3 regions of the Methylobacterium sp. A54F genome follow, and region 2 is predicted to be linked to each of the others. Evidence: riboswitches for the same ligand, from Rfam matches in the RefSeq annotation. Region 2 holds a riboswitch; each other region holds the start of a gene.

Region 1 (6,795 bases), on a different contig from region 2:
CAGACCCGCCGAGGCGGCAGGACGAGGCGGCGTCGGCGGGTCTGGATCCCGGGCTCGCCTGCGGCGCCCCGGGATGACGCCGTGCTGGTCACAAGGCGTCCCGCTGAGCCTCGGGCCTCGTTGACCCGGGTTCGGAGCCCTGAACGCGGCGCTGCCCCGCGGCTCAGAACCGGCCGGCGAGCGTCAGCCGCACGGCGGTCGGCTCGACGGGGTGGAAGTGCCGGTCCGCCACGCCCTCCGCGGGCTCGCCGGGCAGGCGGGACGCGTAGAAGTAGGTGATCTGGTCGGCCTTGGCGTTCGTCAGGTTCAGCACGTCGAGGGACAGGCTGACCCCGTTCTCGAAATTGTAGCCGACGCGCCCGTTCACGAGGGCGGTGGGGCGCGAGCGCACCGTGTTGTCCTCGATCAGGGGGCGCGGCCCGAAGTAGCGGAAGCGCAGGCTGCCGAACCAGCCGAGGCCTTCCCCGAAGGTGACGCCGGCCGAGGCGATGGTGGTCGGCGCATCCGGCACCCGGTTGCCCGCGGGGTCGTAGTCCGAGAAGCGGGCGTTGGTGATCGTCAGGTCGCCTTCGAGCCGCAGCCAGGGCGTCACCGCGTAGCGGTTCGTCCACTCGACGCCGAAGCGGCGGGTCGGGCGGCTCGGCTCGGTGGTGCCGGTGTCGCCCTGGAACAGGTTCTCGGAGGCGAAGTCGAGCCGGAACAGCGCGACGGCGGTCTCGAGCCCCGCGATGCTGCGGTTGCGGATGCCGACCTCGTAGCCCGTCGAGGGCACCAGGAAGGGCGAGCGGGCGATGTTGAAGAGCGGGCTCGCCGGGTCGACGGTGGCCACGACGCCGCGCACGTCGTTCGAGTGGAAGCCGCCGCCGTAGTTCACGTAGAATTCGGTGTCGAACCAGGGCCCCAGGACGAGCCCAAGCTTCGGGTTGACGATGCCGTCGCGGGCCCGGCCCGAATTGGCCGGCGTGTCGGAGCGGACGTCGGCGTAGTAGGCGTCCGCGCGGAAGCCGACGCTGGTGCGCAGCCAGTCGGTCCAGCGCAGCCGGTTCTCGTAGTAGAAGGCCGCGCTCGCCTCGAGCACCCGGTCGTCGAGGACGGTCGAGCGGTACTGACGCGCGGCGGTGTTGAACAGGCCGACGCGGATGTCGTCGGTGCGGGTCTGGAAGCCGATCTCGTTCTCCATGGGCAGGCCGAACAGGCTGCCCAGGACGGTGCGGGAGACCTCGCCCCCGCCGAGCACCCGGTTGTCCCGCTGGCGGAACTGGTCGCCGTTGACGGGGTCGTTCAGGAAATACGTGAAGTTGTTCCAGAGGTTCATGTCGTAGCGGATCACGTAGGCGCTCGCCCGGGTGATCCCGCCCGCATCCGACTGGCTCCAGCGGCCCGAGAGGGAGAAGCGCCCGGTGTTGCCACCATCCGTTGGGTCGAGGGTGCCGTAGCGGCCGAGGATGCCCTCCGCGACCGCGCGCTCGGGGATCTGGTTCGTCGCGTTCCACTTGGCCCAGTAGGCCATACCGGTGAGCGAGAAGCCGTCGGCCGCCGTGCCCTGGCTGTAGCGGACGACGCCGTTGAGCTTGGCCAGGCGATCCGGCACGGCCCAGGGGCCGTCGTAGGTCTGCGCCTCGCCGGCGACCAGCAGGGTGCCGGCGCCGAGCGGCATCGAGGCCATCGAGAGCGCCCGCTTGTAGCCGAAGGAGCCGAGCGTGGTGAGCGCCACGTTCCGGGCCAGCGTGTCGAGGTAGTCGATCCGCACGGAGCCCGCGGAGGCGAAGTCGCCGTCGCGGACGAAGTAGGGCCCCTTGTGGAACTCCACCGCGCCGACGAGCTCGGGGATCAGGAAGTTGATGTCGGCATAGCCCTGGGCATGGGCGTTCGTGCGCATGTTGACGGGCATGCCGTCGACGCTGATCGCGAGGTCGGTGCCGTGGTCGAGGTTGAACCCGCGCAGGAAGAACTGGTTGGCCTTCCCCTCGCCGGAGTGCTGCGTGACGATGAGGCCGGGCACCGCCTCCAGCACCTCGCCGGGGCGCGTCACCGGCCGGCTGTTGACCTCGGCGCCCGTGACGACGCCCGCGCTCGCGGCCTCCACCGTCCGCAGGGCGCCGCCGATCCCGGAGACGCCGCCGACGTAGCCGGCGCTGGCCGCCGGGAGGCCGCCCGCAGGCGCAGTCGCCGGGGCGGCGGTCTCGGTGGTCACCGAGATCTCGGAGAGGGTGGCCTCGGCCGCGGGCTGCGCGGCGGCAGGCGCGGAGAGGCCGGCCGCGCAGGCGAGCAGGGCGAGGCGTCGTCGGGCAGGGGGTGACACGCGGGGGGACCTCGGGCAACGGCTGTGGCACGTCACCGCGAACGAGGCCGGGCTGCCGCGGCGTGCGGACGGCTCGGCACCCGCCAGGACACCCCGCCCGGCGCGCATCGCGTGTGACCACGGCTGACGGCAGGTCTCCTGGCTCGCGGGTCGCGGCCCCTCATCGTCTTCCCAGGCGCAAGCCCAGTGACGTGCTGATGGGGGCTCGCCGCTCACAGTTGCGGGGGCAGCCGCGGAATCGGGGTCGCCCCCTCACCGCATTCCCTATTGATCCCTCACGGGAACCGTCGGGACGGAGGCTAGGCCGCCGGGCGCGGCGCGGTCAACGCGGGGCGCGGCGCCCGGCGCGAATCCCGGGGGAGCGCGGCAGACGGGCCACGGTCGGAGCCGTTCAGCGGCTCCCCACGGGGCGCACGCTCCAGGTCGCCCAGTAGATCGGGCGGCCGTAGAGGTTCGAGATGGTCGTGCCGTCGACGCGGGGCGCCGTGCGGTCGAGCCAGGTCAGGAAGCCGGCCTTCACCGAGTACAGGCCCGGCGTGTCGAGGTTGCCGTAGCGGTCGGTCATCCAGTAATGCGCCGCCCGGCCGTAGCGGCCGCCGCCGTCGCCGCCAGCGCGCAGGCCGAGATAGGTCGGCGAGCGCATCGCCGCCCGGGGCTCGGCGTACCAGGTGAGCCCCGCGATCGCGCCCACCGACAGGTCGGTGGTGTATTGCAGGCAGAGGTCCGAGATGGGGCCGCCCGGCGCGTTGGCGGGGCGGTTGCAGGTGTAGGACACGACCCAGCGGTCCATGCCCTTGGCCTTGCCCACCCGCACGAAGATGCCGGGCGGCAGCGGCTCGGCGATGGTCCGGGGCAGCGACCAGACCCGCTCGGCCGAGAGGTCGCGGCTGGTGCGCAGGTAGAGCGCCGTGCGCTGCTTGAGGGGCGCCTCGTTGCAATCCTCCGGCATCACGTCGGTGTAGAAGTAGTGGTAGGTCTGGTCGACGACGCTGATCGACCCTGAGAGGCCTTGCGTGGCGCCCGCCGCCCCGGGGCAGTTGCCGATGAGGGGGCGCCCGGCCTCGTCGAGCACGGCGGTCGGGCTCGGGTTCTCGGGCGCCTTGCTCTCGCGGCCCTTGCGCCGGCGCCGGTCGTCCTCCGCGTCGGGCGCCTCGCCGAAGGGGGCCCAGGCGATGCCGTAGCCCTCCGCGCCCCGGCTGCGGATCTCGTAATGCTCGAAGTCGTAGGTCCGGGCGAGGATCTGCACGCGCCGGTTGCCGGTGTCGCCCCCCGCCACCGCGAGCAGGAAGACGTAGGTGTAGGGGTCGCCCGCCCAGTCGCGGCCCGCCACCGCGATCGGGTTGCGGGGCGCCACGCCCTCGGCCTGCGGCTCGGGCGGCGCAGGCGGCGGCTCCTTGCGGCCCCGGCGCGTGCGGGCCGCCTGACGGCCGGCGGCCTGGGGCGGGGTGCGCTCCGCCTCCCAGAGCCGGGGCGCGCTCGGCGGCATCGTCACGGAGAGCTGCTCGGGCAGCCGCGCGGTCCGCACGGCGCCGCCGTCGCCGGGGTCGGTCGCCCGGCGCGGGGGGCAATCCTCCGCCTGGCGCCGGCCGCGCGGGGCCGCGATCGGCGCCTCGCCCTGGTAGATCACCTGGATCGGGCCGGGCGGCTGCGCGCTGCCGAGCCGCAGGAGCTGCACGGTGCGGGCGAACTCGCAGGGGCGGGGCGTGAAGAACACGCCCTCGGCCTCGGTCCCGTCGCGGCAGATCTCGAGGGCGCCGCCGCCCGTCAGGTAGCAGGCCGGCGTCGTGCCCTCGCCCGATTGCGCCCGGGCCGAGACCGGCAGGTCCGGCGTCAGCAGCGCCGCGGCGAGGAGCGCCGGCCCGCCGAGGCGCAGGGCCAGGGTGCCGGGGCGGGCGGGACGGGCGGGGGGAGGGGGGAACGGACGGACACGCCGTGGCAGTTAGCGCCCGCGCACCGATCCGCAAAGGTGTCGGGCTCTGCGCGCCTGCGCGGGGGCCGGCTGCCCACCGAACCGTCCGGCCCCTCGGGTGTTGTCGGTGCTCAAGCACCGTATCAGGAGCCGTTCATGGACATCGCCGTCGACAAGGTCACCGAGATCATCCTCCGCGTGCGGGCGATCGACGTGAAGGAGGGCCCGACGGACCCGGATTCCGGCTCGAACCCCATCGACGACGGCGCCACCGACGTCCTCGTCGGCGGCACCGACGACGCGACCGAGAGCGAGCTGCGCAGCATGATCGGCGGCCTCAACGACGACGAGCGCGCCAGCCTGCTGGCGCTCCTCTACGTCGGCCGCGGCGACATGGAGCCGGAGGAATGGTCGGATGCGGTGCGCTTCGCCCGCGAGCGCGAGGCGGCCGGCGAGGGCGCGATGCGCGAGATCCTCGGCACCCCGGATGCCGGCGACCTCCTCGACGAGGGCCTCGCCGCGCTGGGCATCACGCCGGACCTGCCGCAGGCCTGAGGCCGCGGGGCGCCCCCCTACAGCATCGCCCCGGCGTTCATCACGCCGTCGGGGTCGATGCCGCGCTTGACCGCGCCCATCAGCGCGCGCCGAGCCTCGTCGGTGTAGCGCACGAGCAGGTCGCGCTTGAAGCGGCCGATGCCGTACTCGGCGCTGAAGCTGCCGCCCAGCGCGATCGCCGCCCCGTAGAGCTCGTGGGCGAGGCCGGCCTCGATGCGGCGGGTGAAGGCGAGCCGGTCCTCCCCGGGCGGCACCACGAGGTTGTAGTGGATGTTGCCGTCGCCGACGTGCCCGTAGAACGACAGGCGCAGCCCGGGCTCCGCGCGCGCTAGGATCTCGGCGCCGCGCGCCAGGTAGGCCGACACGGCCGAGACCGGCACCGCGATGTCGTGCTTCACCGAGCCGCCGGCATGCTTCTCGCCCTCGGGAATGGTCTCGCGGATCGTCCACATCTCCCGGCGCTGGCGCTCGGACTGGGCCAGCACCGCATCCTCGACGTGGCCCGCCTCCATCAGGGCCTCCAGGGTCCCGGTCAGGAGGTCGTCGAGGGGGATGCGCGCCGAGGAGGCGGACAGCTCCAGGAGCACCGCGCCGCCGGGGCCGGCCGTGAGGCCGATCGCGCTGCCGCGCATCTCCGCCACGAGGGCGAGGGAGGAGGCGGAGATCAGCTCGAAGGTGGAGGCGAGGTCCGAGGTCTCCCGGCGCACGATCGCGGCGACCTCCGGGATCGGCGCGCCGGCGGCGAGCTGCATCCAGGCGGTGGCCCGGTGGCCTTGCGCCGGCCACAGCTTCAGCACCACGCCGGTGACGATGCCGAGGGTCCCCTCGGCGCCGACGAAGAGCTGCTTCGGGTCGGTGCCGACGTTGTTCTTGCGCAGGGCGCCCATGTCCGAGAACAGGCTGCCGTCCGGCAGCACCACCTCGAGGCCGAGCACGAGGTCGCGGGTCATGCCGTAGCGCAGGACCTGAAGGCCGCCCGCGTTGGTCCCGACATTGCCGCCGAGGCGGCAGCTCCCCTCCGCGCCGAGGCTGAGGGGCAGGAGGCAGCCCTGCGCGGCCGCCGCGCCCTGCGCCTCGGCGAGGATGACGCCCGCGTCGCACGAGAGGGTGAAGCCGAGGGGATCGACGGCGCGGATGCGCGTCATCCGCTCCAGGCTCACCACGAGCTGCCGGCGCCCGGGCTCGGGCGTCGCCCCGCCGACGTAGCCGGTGTTGCCCCCCTGCGGCACGAGGCCGAAGCCGTGGGCGCGGGCGAGCCGCACCAGCCCCTGCACGGCCTCCACCGAGCGGGGCCGCAGGACCGCCGGGGTCTCGCCCACCATGAGCGCGCGCTGGTCGTGGATGTAGGGCGCGACCTCCCCGGGCGCGGTCAGCACGCCGCCGGCGCCCAGGAGATCGCGGAAGGCATCGAGGGCATCGGTCATGGGCGGTCCCTCCGGGGGCGCGGATCGGCTTTTCCGATCCTTTAGCGCATTCCGAACGCCCGGCGCCCCTCCGTCAGTCGGAGACGAGGCCCGGCGGCAGCGCGATCGCGTGGTCGGCGATGGCGCCGGCCGTGGTGAGCCAGACCGCCTCGCGCCGGGCCGCGACGTGCGCGAGCGCCCGGCGCAGGGGACGCAGGCGGTGGGGCTGGCCGACGATGTAGGGGTGCAGCGCGATGCCCATCACCAGGGGGGCCGCCTGCGCCTGCGCCAGCATCTCGTCGAAGGCGTCGACGATCATGTCCGCGAAGTCGGTGGCGGAATCCTTGCGGGCGACGATGGCCGGGATGTCGTTCAGCTCCTGCGGGTAGGGCACCGAGAGGATGCGCCCGCCGCCGCGGGTGGCGAACCAGACCGGCTGGTCGTCGTGGGCCCAGTCGAGGAGGTAGCGGTAGCCGGCCTCGGCCAGCAGGTCCGGCGTCACCCGCGACTGGGAGATCCAGGGGCCGAGCCAGCCCGCGGGCGCGCGGCCCTCCGCGCGGGCGATGACCTCCGTCGCCTCCGCGATGAGCGCCCGCTCCTCGGCCTCCGGGAGGGTGCCCTGGCGC
Region 2 (6,795 bases):
CGGCGCCGGGGCGAGCCCCGACGAGCGGCCGCACGAGGTGCGGCACCACGAGGCCGACGAAGCCGATGGCGCCGGAGACCGCCACCCCGCTGCCGACCGCGAGCGCCGCCCCGGTGACGAGGCGCAGCCGCACCGAGGCGAGGCCGACCCCGAGGCTCGCGGCGGTGTCCTCCCCGAGCGTGAGGGCGTCGAGCGCGGAACCGGTCGAGAGCATCAGGCCCCAGCCGACGGCCATCAGGGGAAGGCACAGGAGGACATGGTCCAGGCTGCGGTCCGCGAGCGACCCCATCAGCCAGAACACGATCTCCAGCGCCGCGTAGGGGTTTGGAGAGAGGTTGAGCGCCAGGGCGGTGAGGGCGCCGGCGAGGCTCGACAGGCCGACGCCGGCCAGGATCAGCCCGAGCGTGCTGCTGCCGCGGGCGGCGAGCGCGTTGAGGAGCAGCGCCGCCACGCCCGCGCCCGCGATGCCGCCGAGCGGCAGGGCGAGGCTCAAGGAGGCGGCGAGGCCGCCGTAGAAGACGAGCACGGCGCCGAGCGCCGCGGCCGAGGAGATGCCGAGGATGCCGGGGTCGGCGAGCGGGTTGCGCAGGTAGCCCTGCATCGCCGCGCCGGTCAGCCCGAGGCTGAACCCGACGAGGCCGCCGAGGAGCGCCCGCGGCATGCGCAGCTCCCACAGCACCAGGGCCGGCAGCGTGGCCCGGCCCCCGGCGAGGTCCGCGAACGCGGCCGGCACGTCGAAGGGTGCGTAGCCGACGGCGACCGAGGCGAGCGTCAGGGCGAAGACGGCGAGGCCGAGGACGCTGACGACGACCCGGCGGGCGCTCGGCGTGCCGAGCCGCCGCGAGGCAGGCTGGGCGAGGCCCGTGAGAGGCGCATTCATGGCCGGGGCGCCCGCGCGTTCGCGGCCGCCGCCAGCCGCGCCACGACCTCGGCGACCTGGGGGCCCGGGCATGTCCAGTAGCGGTTCGGGATCGCGACAGTCCGGTGTTCCCGCGCGAGCGCCCGGAAGACGGGATGGTGCAGGAGCGTGTCGGCGAGGGAAGGGGCTCCCGGCGCAGCCTCGTCGACCACGATCAGGTCCGCGTCCGCCATCGCCGCGGCTTCGAGCGGCACCTGCCCGAACCGGTCGCGTCCGATCTCGGCCGCGACGTTGACGAGGCCGGCGGCACGGATGAGGGCGTCGCCGAGGCCGCCGGGCGCGACCGTGAAGGCGTTCGGGCGCATGACGAGGGCCCGCAACGGGCGGATGGCCGGCGTGACGGATGCGAGCCTGGCGTCGAGGTCCGCGACCAGCGCCTCGCCCCGCTCGGGATGGCCGAGCGCCTCCGCGACCTGCCGGATCTGCCCGCGCACGCCGTCGAGATCGGCCGGCACGCCGAGTTCGAGCACCGGCGAGCCGACGCGCTTGAGCATGCCGACGGTGGCGCGCGTCGTGAAGGCGCCCGCGATGACGAGGTCCGGCCGGAGCGCGACGACCTCCTCGGTGAGGCCGCGGGTGACCGGCAGGCCGGCGGCCTCGGCTGCGACCGTCGATCCGCGCGGGTCCCGGGCGAGGTAGGTCACCGCCAGAACCTGGTCGCGGTCGGCCAGCCGCAGGACGAGCTCGTCCGCGCACAGGTTCATCGAGACCACGCGCACGGGCGTCTCAGCCGTGCCGGCGGCGCGGGCCGCGGGCATGGTTGCGAGGACGGCCGAGAGCGCGCATGCGGCCCGGAACGGCATCGTCACCTCAGAACGTGGTCAGGCGCACGCCGCCGTAGACGGCGAGGCCGGGTCCCAGGAACCCGGTCGGGTTCTGGTAGCGCTGGTCGAACAGGTTATCGATGCGCGCGAACAGCGTCGTCGTCTCCGACACGGCGTAGCTGGCCGAGAGATTGACCAGCGTGAAGCCCGGGTTCTTCAGGCGCGGAACGGAAAAATCGCGATTCCCGTCGACGAAGGAGCCGATGGAGATCAGCGTGCCGGTGAGCGTCAGGTTCGGCAGGGGCGTCCAGATGCCGGTGAGGCTGACCTTGTGGCGGGGACGCCGGAGCAGCTCCTGGTTGGCGACCTCGTCCTTCGTCACCGTGTTGGTGTAGTCGACCCGGGCGCTGAGGGTGTCGGTGAGCTTGAGCGAGACGAAGCTCTCCGCGCCGTAGGCGACCGCCCGGCCGACATTCACGCTGGTCGAGAAGGTCGGGAAGAAGGCCGTCTGGATCAGGTTGCGGAAGTCGGTCTCGAAATAGGTCGCGCCGACGAGCACCCGGTCGCCGAGCGGCTGCTCGAGGCCGGCATCGAAGCCGAAGCTCTCCTCGGGGCGCAGGTTCGGGTTCCCGAAGAAGCGGAAGTCCGGGAAGTCCTGGTAGAGCTGGCTCAGGGTCGGCGGCTTGAAGCCGGTGCCGACGCTGCCCTTCAGGCGCGTGTCGGTGCCCGGAAGGATGTAGCTCGGCGCGACCCGGAAGGTGGTGGCGCCCCCGAACTGGTCGTTCGCGTCGTGCCGGATGTTGGCCACGAGGAAGGCGCGGTCGGTGAGGGCGGACTGGAATTCGGCGAAGCCGCCGGTGTTGCCGTTCCGGCGGTTCAGCCCGGTCGTATCGATGCGCTCGTCCTCGCGTTGCGCCCCGAACAGCAGCAGGTTGCCCGGCGCGAGCTGCACGTCGCCGCGGTAGTCGAAGCGGGTGCGCTCGCCGAAGGAGGTCGTCGGCGTGGGCGGCGACAAGGGATCGAGGGGGCCGGCGCTCAGGCGGTCGAAGCTGGCGTAGTTCGCCCCGAACACGTTGTGGAAACCCGGCACCGGCGTCCATTCGGCCTCGCCGCGCATGAGGAGCTGCTGCTGGTCCGCGAGATTGCGGTACGGAGTCGGCAGGAAGGGGAAGCCGGCATCCGCCTGGTCGAGATAGGCGCTGTCGGAGAAGCGCAGCACGTAGTTCAGGCGGAACGTGTCGGTGAGTTGCGCGCCGAGCTTGGTCGAGACGGTCTTGATGTCCGTGAAGGCGGTCCGGAGCGGGACGCCGGCCGGCAGGAGTTCGAAGGGCGTCACCGGCAGCGCGGCCTGGCGCAGGTGCTGGACGCTGACCGAGTAGTCGAAGATGCCGTCCGAGCCGGAGATGCGGCCGCCCTGGTTGGCGGTGCCGTAGGAGCCGCCCTCGGCGAAGGCGGTGGCCCGGGCCGGGCCCTCGCCGCGCTTGGTCACGAAGGAGATCACGCCGCCGATGGCGTCCGCGCCGTAGAGGCCGCTCTGGGGCCCGCGCAACACCTCGATGCGCGAGAGGTCCTCGGTCAGGAGCTGGCTGAAGTCGAAGGCGCGGTTCGGGGTCGAGGGATCGTTGACGTCGATGCCGTCGATCTGGACCTTCACGTGGTTCGAGTTGGTGCCACGGATGAAGACCGAGGTCTGGCCGCCCGCGCCGCCGGTTCGGACCACGTTGAGGCCGGGCACCTGCTGCAGGGCGTCCGGCACCGTGCGGACCTGCTGGGCCTGGATGAGGTCGGAGGTCAGCACGGTGACGCTGGAGCCCGTCTGGCTGACCGGCGTCGGCACGCCGGTGGCCGAGACCGAGATCTCGGACAGCGAGACGGCGGCCTGCGCGCCGCGCGGCACGTCCGCGAAGGGCGCGGCGACCTGCTGGGCATGGGCCAGGGGCGTGGCGAGCAGGGCCGGGCCGGCGCAGGACAGCGCCAGCACGCTCCGGAGAGCGGAACGAAGGGGATGGGACACGGGAGGCGGGCCTCGGGCGACGGCAGTGGCACGTCACCGCGAACGAGGCCTCGGCGATCCGCCTCCTCGCAGGAATGGCGGTGCTTCGACACCCGCCAGGACACCCCGCCCGACGCGTTTCGCGTGTGACCACGACTGACGGCAGGTCTCCTGGCTCGCGGGTCGCTGCCCTCTCACCGTCTTCCCGGGCGAGGCTGCCCAGTGACATGGTGGCGGAAGGCTCGCCGCTCACAGTTGCGGGGGCAGCCGCGGCATCGGGCTTGCGCCCTCACCGCGTTCCCTTTTGATCCCCGAGGGGAACCGTCACGGGCATCCTAGCAAGCTTCCGACCGCAGTCCGTCGCGGCCGGGCAACACACGACGACAACCTGCGCTCGACATCCGGGCGGCGATGGTCCGACGCATGAACAGGGCCCGGCAGACGAAGGATCTCCCTGGTCGCCGGAACAGGATCGGACAGACCCGAAGTCGGGCGCGTCAGGTGGCGTAGCCGCGCTCGGCAGGTTGACTCCCGTACCGGCAGGACCGATGAGGGATACCGTCAAGGTTCTCACGGTCCCGTGATCGTGAGCTAAGAGGGAATCCGGTGAGCCCGCGAGGGCGAGACCGGAGCTGCCCCCGCAACTGTGAGCGGCGAACCGCTGCCGAGAACGACCACTGGTGCCCTGCACCGGGAAGGTCAGGCAGAGGTGACGACCCGCGAGCCAGGAGACCTGCCTTGGCGATGGTTTTCGTTTCTCGGGCGGGGTGTCCGAAGGGAACGCATGGCCGTGGCAGGCGCCGACCGCCCGCTCCCGCGCACGCGTGCCTGGAACTGCCCTTGTCCGGTCAGGGGCTCGCGCGATGCCGCACAGGTCAGGTTTCACGCACGCGGGATCATCCCGATTCGGTGGCCGATTCGCTGGCAGGACAGGCCGTGCCGCCGCATCCGGCCCCAGCCGAGAACGGACGCGGTCGTGCGCGGTCGCCCTGGCAACGCTCCTCGCCGTCGGCCTCGATCCCGTCGCCGCCTCCGCGCAACTGGCCGCCGACGCGAACCAGGAGGTGCGGTTGGACGAGCTCACGGTCCAGGGGAACGGCGGGCCGCGCCTCGCCGTGGACGGCTATCTCGCGAAGCAGAGCGTCAGCGCGACCCGCACGGATACCCCCTTGCGCGAGGTTCCTCAGACCGTCGTCGTCGTCCCGAACCAGGTGCTCGAAGACGCCGCCGCGACCCGGATCGACACCGCCCTCGATCTCGCCGGCGTCGGGCGGGCCAACAACTTCGCGGGCCTCGGGCTCTCGGAGTTCACCATCCGCGGCTTCGCCACGGGCGAGTACTATCGCAACGGCTTCCCGATCAACCGCGGCTACCCGAATTCGCCGGACATCGCCTCGATCGAGCGCATCGAGGTGCTGAAGGGCCCGTCCGCCTTCCTCTACGGCCGGGGCGACCCGGGCGGCACCTTTAACATCGTCTCGAAGCAGCCGCTGGCCGAGCGCTCCTTCGCCATCGGCACGCAGTACGGCAGCTTCAACACGAAGCGCAGCACCTTCGACGCGACGGGCGCCGTCAGCGCGGACGGAACGGTGCTGGCCCGCGTCACCGGCGCGGTCGAGGACAACGGCAGCTTTCGCGACTTCGTGAGCAGCGACCGCTACTACCTCGCCCCCGCCATCGCCTGGCGCCCCACGGTGGACACCACGATCACGCTCGAAGGCGAGCTGATCAGCGCCGGGCAGATCTTCGACCGCGGCATCGTGCCGTTCCGCGGCAACGTCCTGGCCGTGCCGCGCTCCCGCTACATCGGCGAACCCGGCCTCGCGCCGTTCCGCAACGACAATGCGCTCGGCCAGTTGCGCATCGAGCACCGGTTCGATCCCGACTGGGTGCTGACCGCCGGCACGCAGGTGCTGGGCGGCAACATCGCGGGCGACGCCGTGCAGACGGTCGGCGTCCTCGGCGACGGGCGCACCCTCCGGCGCACCCTCGACCACCGGGAACTCACGTGGTCGGACGTGGACGTGCAGGTCAACCTCGCGGGCAAGTTCGAGACCGGCCCGTTCCGGCACACCCTGCTGCTGGGGCTCGAATACGACAGCTATCGCTACCGGGAGGTGATCACGCGCTCGAACTCGACCACCAACCCGTTCTTCCTCGACCTGCTCAACCCCCGCTACGGCCAGGCCCTGCCGCCGCTCACCGTGCCGGGCAGCAACCTCCTGGAGAACACGCAGAGCTACGCGGGCTACGTGCAGGACCAGATCGACATCACGCCGCGCCTGCACGCCCTGCTCGGGGTGCGCGTCGAGGATATCGGCCTGATCTCGACCTCCTACATCAACAACACCACGACGCGCCTCCAGGGCACGGCCGCGACGCCGCGCTTCGGGCTCGTCTACGACCTGCTCGACTGGGTCTCCGTCTACGGGAACTATTCGCGCTCGTTCCGGCCGAACAGCGGCACCGACCGCAACTTCCGGCCCTTCGCCTTCCAGGAAGGCGAGGGCTACGAGGTCGGTGCGAAGGTCGACCTGCTCGACGGTCGTCTCAGCGCCACCGCCGCCCTGTTCGAGATCACCCGCACGAACGTCCTCACGGCAGATCCGGTGGATCAGAACTTCAGCGTCGCGGCGGGCGAGATCCGCAGCCGCGGCTTCGACCTGAGCGTCGCGGGCTTCCTCGCACCGGGCTGGCGGGTCATCGGGACCTACACCCACGTCGATGCCGCCGTGACCCGCGACAACACCATCCCGATCGGCTCGCGCGTCGCGAACATCCCCGAGAACGCCCTCGCGTTCCAGAGCGTCTACGAGTTCCAGTGCGGTGAACTGAGGGGCCTCGGCCTCGGCGGCGGCGTAACCTTCGTCGGCCGCCGCGCGGCGGGCACGGCGGTCTCGACCTTCGACCTGCCGCAATACGCGACCGTCAACCTGATCTCCTACTACCGGATCACGCCGGACGTGCGGGTCTACCTGAACGTCGATAACCTCTTCGACGAGGTCTACTACGACCGCGGCTTCAGCAACCGCTACGCGACGCCCGGCGCGCCGCGCCTGATCACCGGCGGCGTCGCCGCCCGCTTCTGATGCCCGCCCCCGGAGCCCCGATCCGCATGA
Region 3 (6,795 bases), on a different contig from region 2:
GCCGGTCGTCTCGCCGATGTGCATCTCGTAGCCCGAGAAGGGCACGCCGTCCGCCAGGCTGGTTCCGGTCACCGCCTCCAGGCGCTTCTCCGGCGTCATGACGGTCTCGACGTCGAGGAGGCCGAGGCCCGGCACGGTGCGGGGCGTTCCCTCGATGCCGTGCGGGTCGCTCAGGGTCCGCCCGAGCATCTGGTAGCCGCCGCAGAGGCCGAGCACCCGCCCGCCCCGGCGCAGGTGGGCGGCGAGGTCGATGTCCCAGCCCTCCGCCCGGAAGGCATCGAGGTCGTCGAGGGTGGTCTTCGAGCCCGGCAGCAGCACCAGGGCGGCATCGCCCGGAAGCGGCGTTCCGGGGCGCACCAGCACCACGGCGAGGCCGGGCTCGGCCCGCAGGGGGTCGAGGTCGTCGAAGTTGGCGATCCGCGGCAGCACCGGCACGGCGATCGTCTTCGCCGCGGCCCCACCCGGCTCCGAGCCCGCGAGCCCGAGGACGTCCTCGGCCGGCAGGCGGGCCGCCCCGGGAAAGTGCGGCACGAGGCCGAGGCTCGCCCAGCCGGTCCGGGCCGCGATCAGCGCCATGCCGTCGGCGAACAGGCTCGGGTCGCCGCGGAAGCGGTTGACGATGAAGCCACGGATCATTGCGGCGTCTTCCGGGTCGATCACGGCCTTGGTGCCGACGAGGCTCGCGATGACGCCGCCGCGGTCGATGTCGCCGACGAGCACCACGGGCGTTCCGGTCGCGCGGGCGAAGCCCATGTTGGCGATGTCGCCCCGGCGCAGGTTCACCTCGGAGGCCGAGCCCGCCCCCTCCACCAGCACGAGGTCGGCCTCGGCGCGCAGCCGCGAGAAGCTGTCGAGCACGGCGTCGAGGAGGCGCGGCTTCCAGGCCTGGTAGTCGCGGGCCTTCACGGTTGCGACCATGCGGCCCTGGACGACGACCTGGCTGCCCACCTCGCTCTGGGGCTTGAGCAGGACCGGGTTCATGTGGACGGACGGCGCCACCCCGGCCGCCCGCGCCTGCAGCGCCTGCGCCCGCCCGATCTCCCCGCCATCCGCCGTGACGGCGGCGTTGTTCGACATGTTCTGCGGCTTGAACGGCCGCACCCGCAGGCCGCGCCGCGCGAAGGCCCGGGCGAGCCCCGCGACGATCAGCGACTTGCCGACATCCGAGCCGGTGCCCTGGATCATCAGGGCGTGGGTCGTGCGGCTTCCGCCCGGCACCGGACCGCTCAAAACTCGATCCCCTCCTGCGCCTTCACGCCCGCCGCGAAGTGGTGCTTCACGCTCCCCATCTCGGTGACGAGGTCGGCGGCCTCGATCAGGGCCGGCTTGGCGTTGCGGCCCGTCACGACGACGTGCAGGTCCGGCCGGCGGGCCCGCAGGGTCGCCACCACCGCGTCGAGATCGAGGTAGTCGTAGCGTAGCGCGATGTTCATCTCGTCGAGGACGAGGAGGCGGATCGTCGGGTCGGCCATCAGCGCCACCGCGGTCTCCCAGGCGTTGACGGCGGCGGCGATGTCGCGGGCCTTGTCCTGCGTCTCCCAGGTGAAGCCCTCTCCCAGGGTGTGCCAGGAGACCTGGTCGCCGAAGGCCTTCAGGGCGTGCTTCTCGCCGGTGTCCCAGGCGCCCTTGATGAACTGCACGATGCCGACCCGCCAGCCGCGGCCGAGCGCCCGCACCGCGAGGCCGAGGGCCGCCGTGGTCTTGCCCTTGCCCGGGCCGGTGTTGACGATGAGGAGGCCCTTCTCGATGGTCTTCGAGGCGACCTCCGCGTCCTGCACCGCCTTGCGCTTCTCCATCTTCTCCCGATGGCGGGCGAGGTCGTCGGTCATGGGCTCTCCTCGGGCGAGGGTTTCACGGTCAGCGGCAGGCCGGCCACGGTGAGGACGACCCGGTCGGCTTCCGCGGCGAGGCGCTGGTGCAGGCGCCCGGCCGCGTCGCGGAAGCGGCGCGCCAGCGCGTTCTCGGGCACGATGCCGAGGCCGACCTCGTTCGAGACGAGCACGACCGGCCCCCGCGCGACCCGGCAGGCCGCACAGAGCGCCTCGGTCTCGGCCGGAACGTCGCCCTCGGCGAGCATCACGTTGGTGAGCCAGAGGGTGAGGCAATCGACCAGCACGGGGCCCGGGGCGGCGGCGAGCGCCCCCGCGAGGTCGCGCGGCACGTCCCGGGTCTCCCAGCCGGCGCGGCGCCGCTCCCGGTGGAGGCGGACGCGCTCGGCCATCTCGTCGTCCCAGATCTCGGCGGTGGCGAGGTAGAGCCAGGGCGCGGGCGCGCGCTCGATCAGGGCCTCCGCGTACGCGCTCTTGCCCGAGCGCGCGCCGCCGAGCACCAGGGTCAACCGGGGAGGAGCCTGCCGCATGGCGCCTCCTTCGCCCGAAGCCGCGCCGAGGTCAAAGCGCGCGGGCGGGTTTTGCGGGCCCGGCGCGGGATTCTCGTCCGGATTCGGAATTCAATTGGCCGGGGCGCGTTGTGCCGGGCCCGGCCGTGCGTTAGAACACGCGACCGACGGTGCCCCGGCGACGGGGTGAAAAGGGAATGCGGTGAGGAGGCGACTCCGATTCCGCGGCTGCCCCCGCAACTGTAAGCGGCGAGTTCCTGCCATCAGCCACCGGCCAACCCGGGAAGGCGGCAGGCGCGACGAACCGCGAGCCAGGAGACCTGCCGTCCCCCGAACGTGACCCTCGAACGCCGCCGGTGGGGCGGCCGGAGACCGCAGTGCCCATGTCGACCAGCACCCAGACCCTCGTCCAGTCCGGCTCCCGCGCCAACGAGGGCTTCGCCGCGATCGCGGTCGCCGCCTTCCTGGGCCTCGGCCTCGTGTTCATGGCGGGCTTCGCCCCGGCCGCCGCGCTCCACAACGCGGCCCACGACTTCCGGCACACGCAGAACTTCCCCTGCCACTGACGCCGCACCGTCAGCCCGCACGTCAGCCCAAAAGACCGTCATGCTCATCCGGCTCCTGTCGGCGGCGCTCGCCGCCGGCTTCCTCGCGGCCGTCGTCGCGACGGGCCTCCAGATCGGCCTCACCTCGCCGCTAATCATCGCGGCCGAGCGCTACGAGGCGCCCGCCGAGGCCCACGCGGCCCTCGCGGCGCCCGCCCGCCTGGTCGTGCCCGTCCACGCGGAGGCCCACGGCGACGGGCACGGCGCCCCGCCCGCGTGGCAGCCCGGCCCGGGCCTGCCCCGCATGATCTTCACCGGCCTCGCGACCCTCGTCGGCGGCGTCGGCTACGCGCTGCTCCTCGGCGCCGTGATGCTCGCCTGCAGGCGGGAGCCGACCCCTGAGCGGGCGCTGGGCTTCGCGGTGGCGGGCTTCCTCGCGGTCGCGCTCGCCCCGGCGCTGGGCCTGCCGCCGGAACTGCCCGGCAGCGAGGCGGCGCCGCTCGCCGTGCGGCAGGCCTGGTGGGTGATGACCGCCGCCGCCACCGCCATGGGGCTCTACCTCATCGCGATCCGGCGCTCCGCCGTCGCCATCGCGGGCGGCCTCGTCCTGATCGCGGCGCCCCACGTCGCGGGCGCGCCGGAGGTGGCCGCGACGCCCACCGCCCTGCCGGCCGGCCTCGCCGCGCAGTTCGCGGCGCGCTCGCTCGCCGTGAGCTTCGTGTTCTGGGCGGCGATCGGGCTCGCCTTCGGCTGGACCTGGCAGGTCTTCGGCCGCGGGGCCGCATCCCGTGGCTGAGGCGCCGTCCCCACCGATGGTCCTCTACGTCTGCACCACCTGCCGGGCGGAGGGGGACGACGAGGGCCCCCGCGCGGGGGCGCGCCTCCTCGCGGCGCTCGAAGCCGCCCAGGCCGCGGCGCCGGTGGACGGGGTGCGGATTGAGCCCGTCGCGTGCCTCTCCGTCTGCAAGCGGCCCTGCACGGTCGCGGTGGCGAGCGCCGACCGCTGGACCTACGTCTACGGCGACCTCGACGCCGAGGCCTCCGCCCGCACCATCCTCGACGGCCTCCGGCTCTACGGCGAGACGGCGGACGGCCTCGTCCCCTGGCGGGCGCGGCCCGAGGCGTTCCGCAAGGGCGTGATCGCCCGCATCCCCCCGTTCCCGCCGAGCGCGGCGTGAGGCCCCGATGAGCATCGTCCAGAAGATCCCCTGCACCATCGTCACCGGCTTCCTCGGGGCCGGCAAGACGACCCTCGTGCGCCACGTGATGGAGCGGGCGCAGGGCCGGCGCCTCGCCATCCTGGTCAACGAGTTCGGTGATGTCGGCTTCGACGGCTCCTTCCTGGCCGCCTGCGGCGTCGAGGGCTGCACCGAGGACGCGATCGTCGAACTGCCGAACGGCTGCATCTGCTGCACCGTCGCGGACGACTTCGTGCCGGCGCTGAACCAGCTCCTCGGCCGCGCCGAGCCCCCCGAGCACATCCTGATCGAGACCTCCGGCCTCGCCCTGCCCAAGCCCCTGGTGCAGGCCTTCCAGTGGCCCGAGATCCGCTCCCGCGTCACCGTCGACGGCGTCGTGGCGGTGGTGGACGGCCCGGCGGTGGCCTCCGGCGCCTTCGCGGAGGATCCGGCGGCGCTCGCCGCGCAGCGCGCCGGCGACCGGAGCGTGGACCACGACAACCCCCTCGAGGAGGTGTTCGAGGATCAGCTCCTCTGCGCCGACCTCGTGGTGCTCAACAAGGCCGACCTCCTGGAGGCGGGCGAGCGCGAGCGGGTGCGCGCGGAGGTGGAGCGTCAGCTGCCCCGCGCCGTGAAGGTGATCGAGACCGCCCACGGCGAGATCGACCCGCGGGTGATGCTGGGCCTCGGCGCGGCGGCCGAGGACGACCTCGACGCCCGCCCCTCCCACCACGGCGACGGGGAGGACCACGACCACGACGACTTCGAGACCGTGGCGCTGCCGGTGCGCCCGGCGGGTACCCCGGGGGACCTCGCGGCCCGCGTCGCGAAGGCCGCCGAGACGCCGGGCGTCCTGCGCATCAAGGGGTTCGCGGAGGTCGAGGGCAAGCCGATGCGCCTCGTCGTGCAGGGCGTCGGCGCCCGCATCGCGCATCATTTCGACCGGCCCTGGCGCGCGGGCGAGACGCGCGACGGCCGCCTGGTGGTGATCGGCCTCAAGGGCTTCGACCGCGACGCCGTCGCGGCGGCGCTCGCCGGGTAGCGGGCGCCGGGCTACACTGCCGGCCGAGAGGAACCCGGGACATGCTGGAGCGCAGCCCGCAACCGATGAGCGTCGCCGCGTTCTTCGCCTGGCAGGAGCGCCAGGCGGACCGCTACGAACTCGTGGGCGGCGTGCCGGTGCGTCTGATGGCGGGCGCCCGAAACGTCCACGACGACATCGTGGTCAATCTCGTGGCGGCCCTGCACGTCCGCCTGCGCGGCAGCGGCTGCCGGCCCTTCACGGGGAATGGAAGCCTTGAGACGCTGCCCGGCCAGATCCGCCGCCCGGATGTCGGCGTGGATTGCGGCCCGCGCGACCCGAATGCGCTCAAGGCCGCGGAGCCCCGCATCGTCGTGGAGGTGCTGTCGCCGAGCACCCGCGATTTCGACGCCTTCGAGAAGTTCGCCGAGTACCGGGCCGTCGACAGTCTCGCGGCGATCCTTCTGGTGGAACCGAACGCCGCCGAAGTGCGGCTGTGGACCCGCGCGCCCGACCGGAGCTGGCAGGCCGCGCGCATCGCCGGCCTCGACGCGGTGCTGCCGCTCGATACCCTCGGCCTCACCCTGCCCCTCGCCGAGATCTACGACGGCGTGACCTTCCCGGCACGGCCGCGGCTCGTCCAGCCGGACGAGTCCGCCGACCCGGCGGCCTGACGCCATGCACCTGATCCGCATCGACACGGTCTCCCTCGACGAGGGCGAGGCGGCCGTCGACCTGGGCCAGGAGCCCGGCGACCTCGTGATCCTCTCCTTCACGGATTCCGACCTGTTCGGGGTCGCGGCCGCGCACGCGGCCGAGCCGGGCCTGCCGAGCCTGCGCCTCGCCAAGCTCGCCCGGCTGCGCCACCCGATGTCCGTCGATCTCTACGTCGACCGCGTGATCGCCCGCGCGCGGGCCGTCGTGGTGCGCTGCCTCGGCGGGCTCGACTACTGGCGCTACGGCATCGAGCGGGCGGCGGCCGCCGCGCGGGCGAACGGCGTGCACCTCGCGGTGCTGCCCGGCGACGACCGGCCGGACCCGCGCCTCGCCGCCTTCTCGACCGACCCCGCCCTCGCGACCGAGATCGACGCCTATTTCCGCGCCGGCGGCCCCGCGAACCTGCGCCGGATGCTGGGCCGGCTCGCCCACGCCATCGGCCATCCGGCGACGGTCGAGCCCCCCGAACCCCTGCCCCGCGGCTTCCCGTGGTGCCCCGGCTGCGGCCCCCTCGACCTGGCGACGGCGCGCGCGGCGGCGGACTGGGCGGACTTCCCGATCTCCACCACCGCCCCCGTCATCCCGGGGCCGCGCAGTGGAGCCCGGGATCCAGAGCCGCCGACAAGGCCCGATCCTGACGCCTCGGCGTGTCTGGATCCCGGGCTCTCGCCTGGGGCGAGCCCCGGGATGACGGGGGTTGGGGTGGCGGCGCGGGAGACAGCCCGAACGGTGCGGGCAAGCGCGCCCCTCGCCCTGCTCCTCGTCTACCGCTCCGCCGTCCTCGGCGGCGACACCGCGCCGGTGGCGGCGCTCGTCGCGGCGCTCGGGGGCCGCGGCATCGCGAGCCTCGTTCTCGCCGTGTCGAGCCTGAAGGATCCGGAGGCCGTGGAGGCCGTGCGCGAAGCGATCGCGGCGCGGCGGCCCGACCTCGTGGTCACGACCACCGCCTTCTCGGCGCGGGAGGATGCCGGCTTCGTGCTGGACGGGGCCGACTGC

The links. Region 2 has a riboswitch for cobalamin ahead of ACLBXP_RS06920 (TonB-dependent receptor plug domain-containing protein). Riboswitches for the same ligand answer to the same signal wherever they lie in the genome.
Region 1: another riboswitch for cobalamin. It lies ahead of ACLBXP_RS01705 (TonB-dependent receptor); the one in region 2 lies ahead of ACLBXP_RS06920 (TonB-dependent receptor plug domain-containing protein).
Region 3: another riboswitch for cobalamin. It lies ahead of ACLBXP_RS03495 (CbtB domain-containing protein); the one in region 2 lies ahead of ACLBXP_RS06920 (TonB-dependent receptor plug domain-containing protein).

The regions. Positions count from the first base shown of each region.
Region 1 is NZ_JBKFBF010000001.1:344,319-351,113, forward strand. It holds gene ACLBXP_RS01705 (TonB-dependent receptor) at 164-2,302, opposite strand; cobalamin riboswitch at 2,414-2,606, opposite strand; gene ACLBXP_RS01710 (hypothetical protein) at 2,694-4,016, opposite strand; gene ACLBXP_RS01715 (DUF3775 domain-containing protein) at 4,368-4,766, shown strand; gene ACLBXP_RS01720 (FAD-binding oxidoreductase) at 4,784-6,190, opposite strand; gene ACLBXP_RS01725 (polysaccharide deacetylase family protein) at 6,264-6,795, opposite strand, start outside.
Region 2 is NZ_JBKFBF010000003.1:131,201-137,995, forward strand. It holds gene ACLBXP_RS06910 (FecCD family ABC transporter permease) at 1-880, opposite strand, end outside; gene ACLBXP_RS06915 (ABC transporter substrate-binding protein) at 877-1,722, opposite strand; gene ACLBXP_RS06920 (TonB-dependent receptor plug domain-containing protein) at 1,730-3,697, opposite strand; cobalamin riboswitch at 3,821-4,017, opposite strand; cobalamin riboswitch at 4,224-4,431, shown strand; gene ACLBXP_RS06925 (TonB-dependent siderophore receptor) at 4,540-6,765, shown strand; gene ACLBXP_RS06930 (ABC transporter substrate-binding protein) at 6,792-6,795, shown strand, end outside.
Region 3 is NZ_JBKFBF010000001.1:689,346-696,140, reverse strand. It holds gene ACLBXP_RS03510 (cobyric acid synthase) at 1-1,185, opposite strand, end outside; gene cobO (cob(I)yrinic acid a,c-diamide adenosyltransferase) at 1,227-1,829, opposite strand; gene cobU (bifunctional adenosylcobinamide kinase/adenosylcobinamide-phosphate guanylyltransferase) at 1,826-2,359, opposite strand; cobalamin riboswitch at 2,490-2,680, shown strand; gene ACLBXP_RS03495 (CbtB domain-containing protein) at 2,722-2,904, shown strand; gene ACLBXP_RS03490 (CbtA family protein) at 2,945-3,679, shown strand; gene ACLBXP_RS03485 (DUF1636 family protein) at 3,696-4,061, shown strand; gene cobW (cobalamin biosynthesis protein CobW) at 4,069-5,103, shown strand; gene ACLBXP_RS03475 (Uma2 family endonuclease) at 5,145-5,756, shown strand; gene cobN (cobaltochelatase subunit CobN) at 5,761-6,795, shown strand, end outside.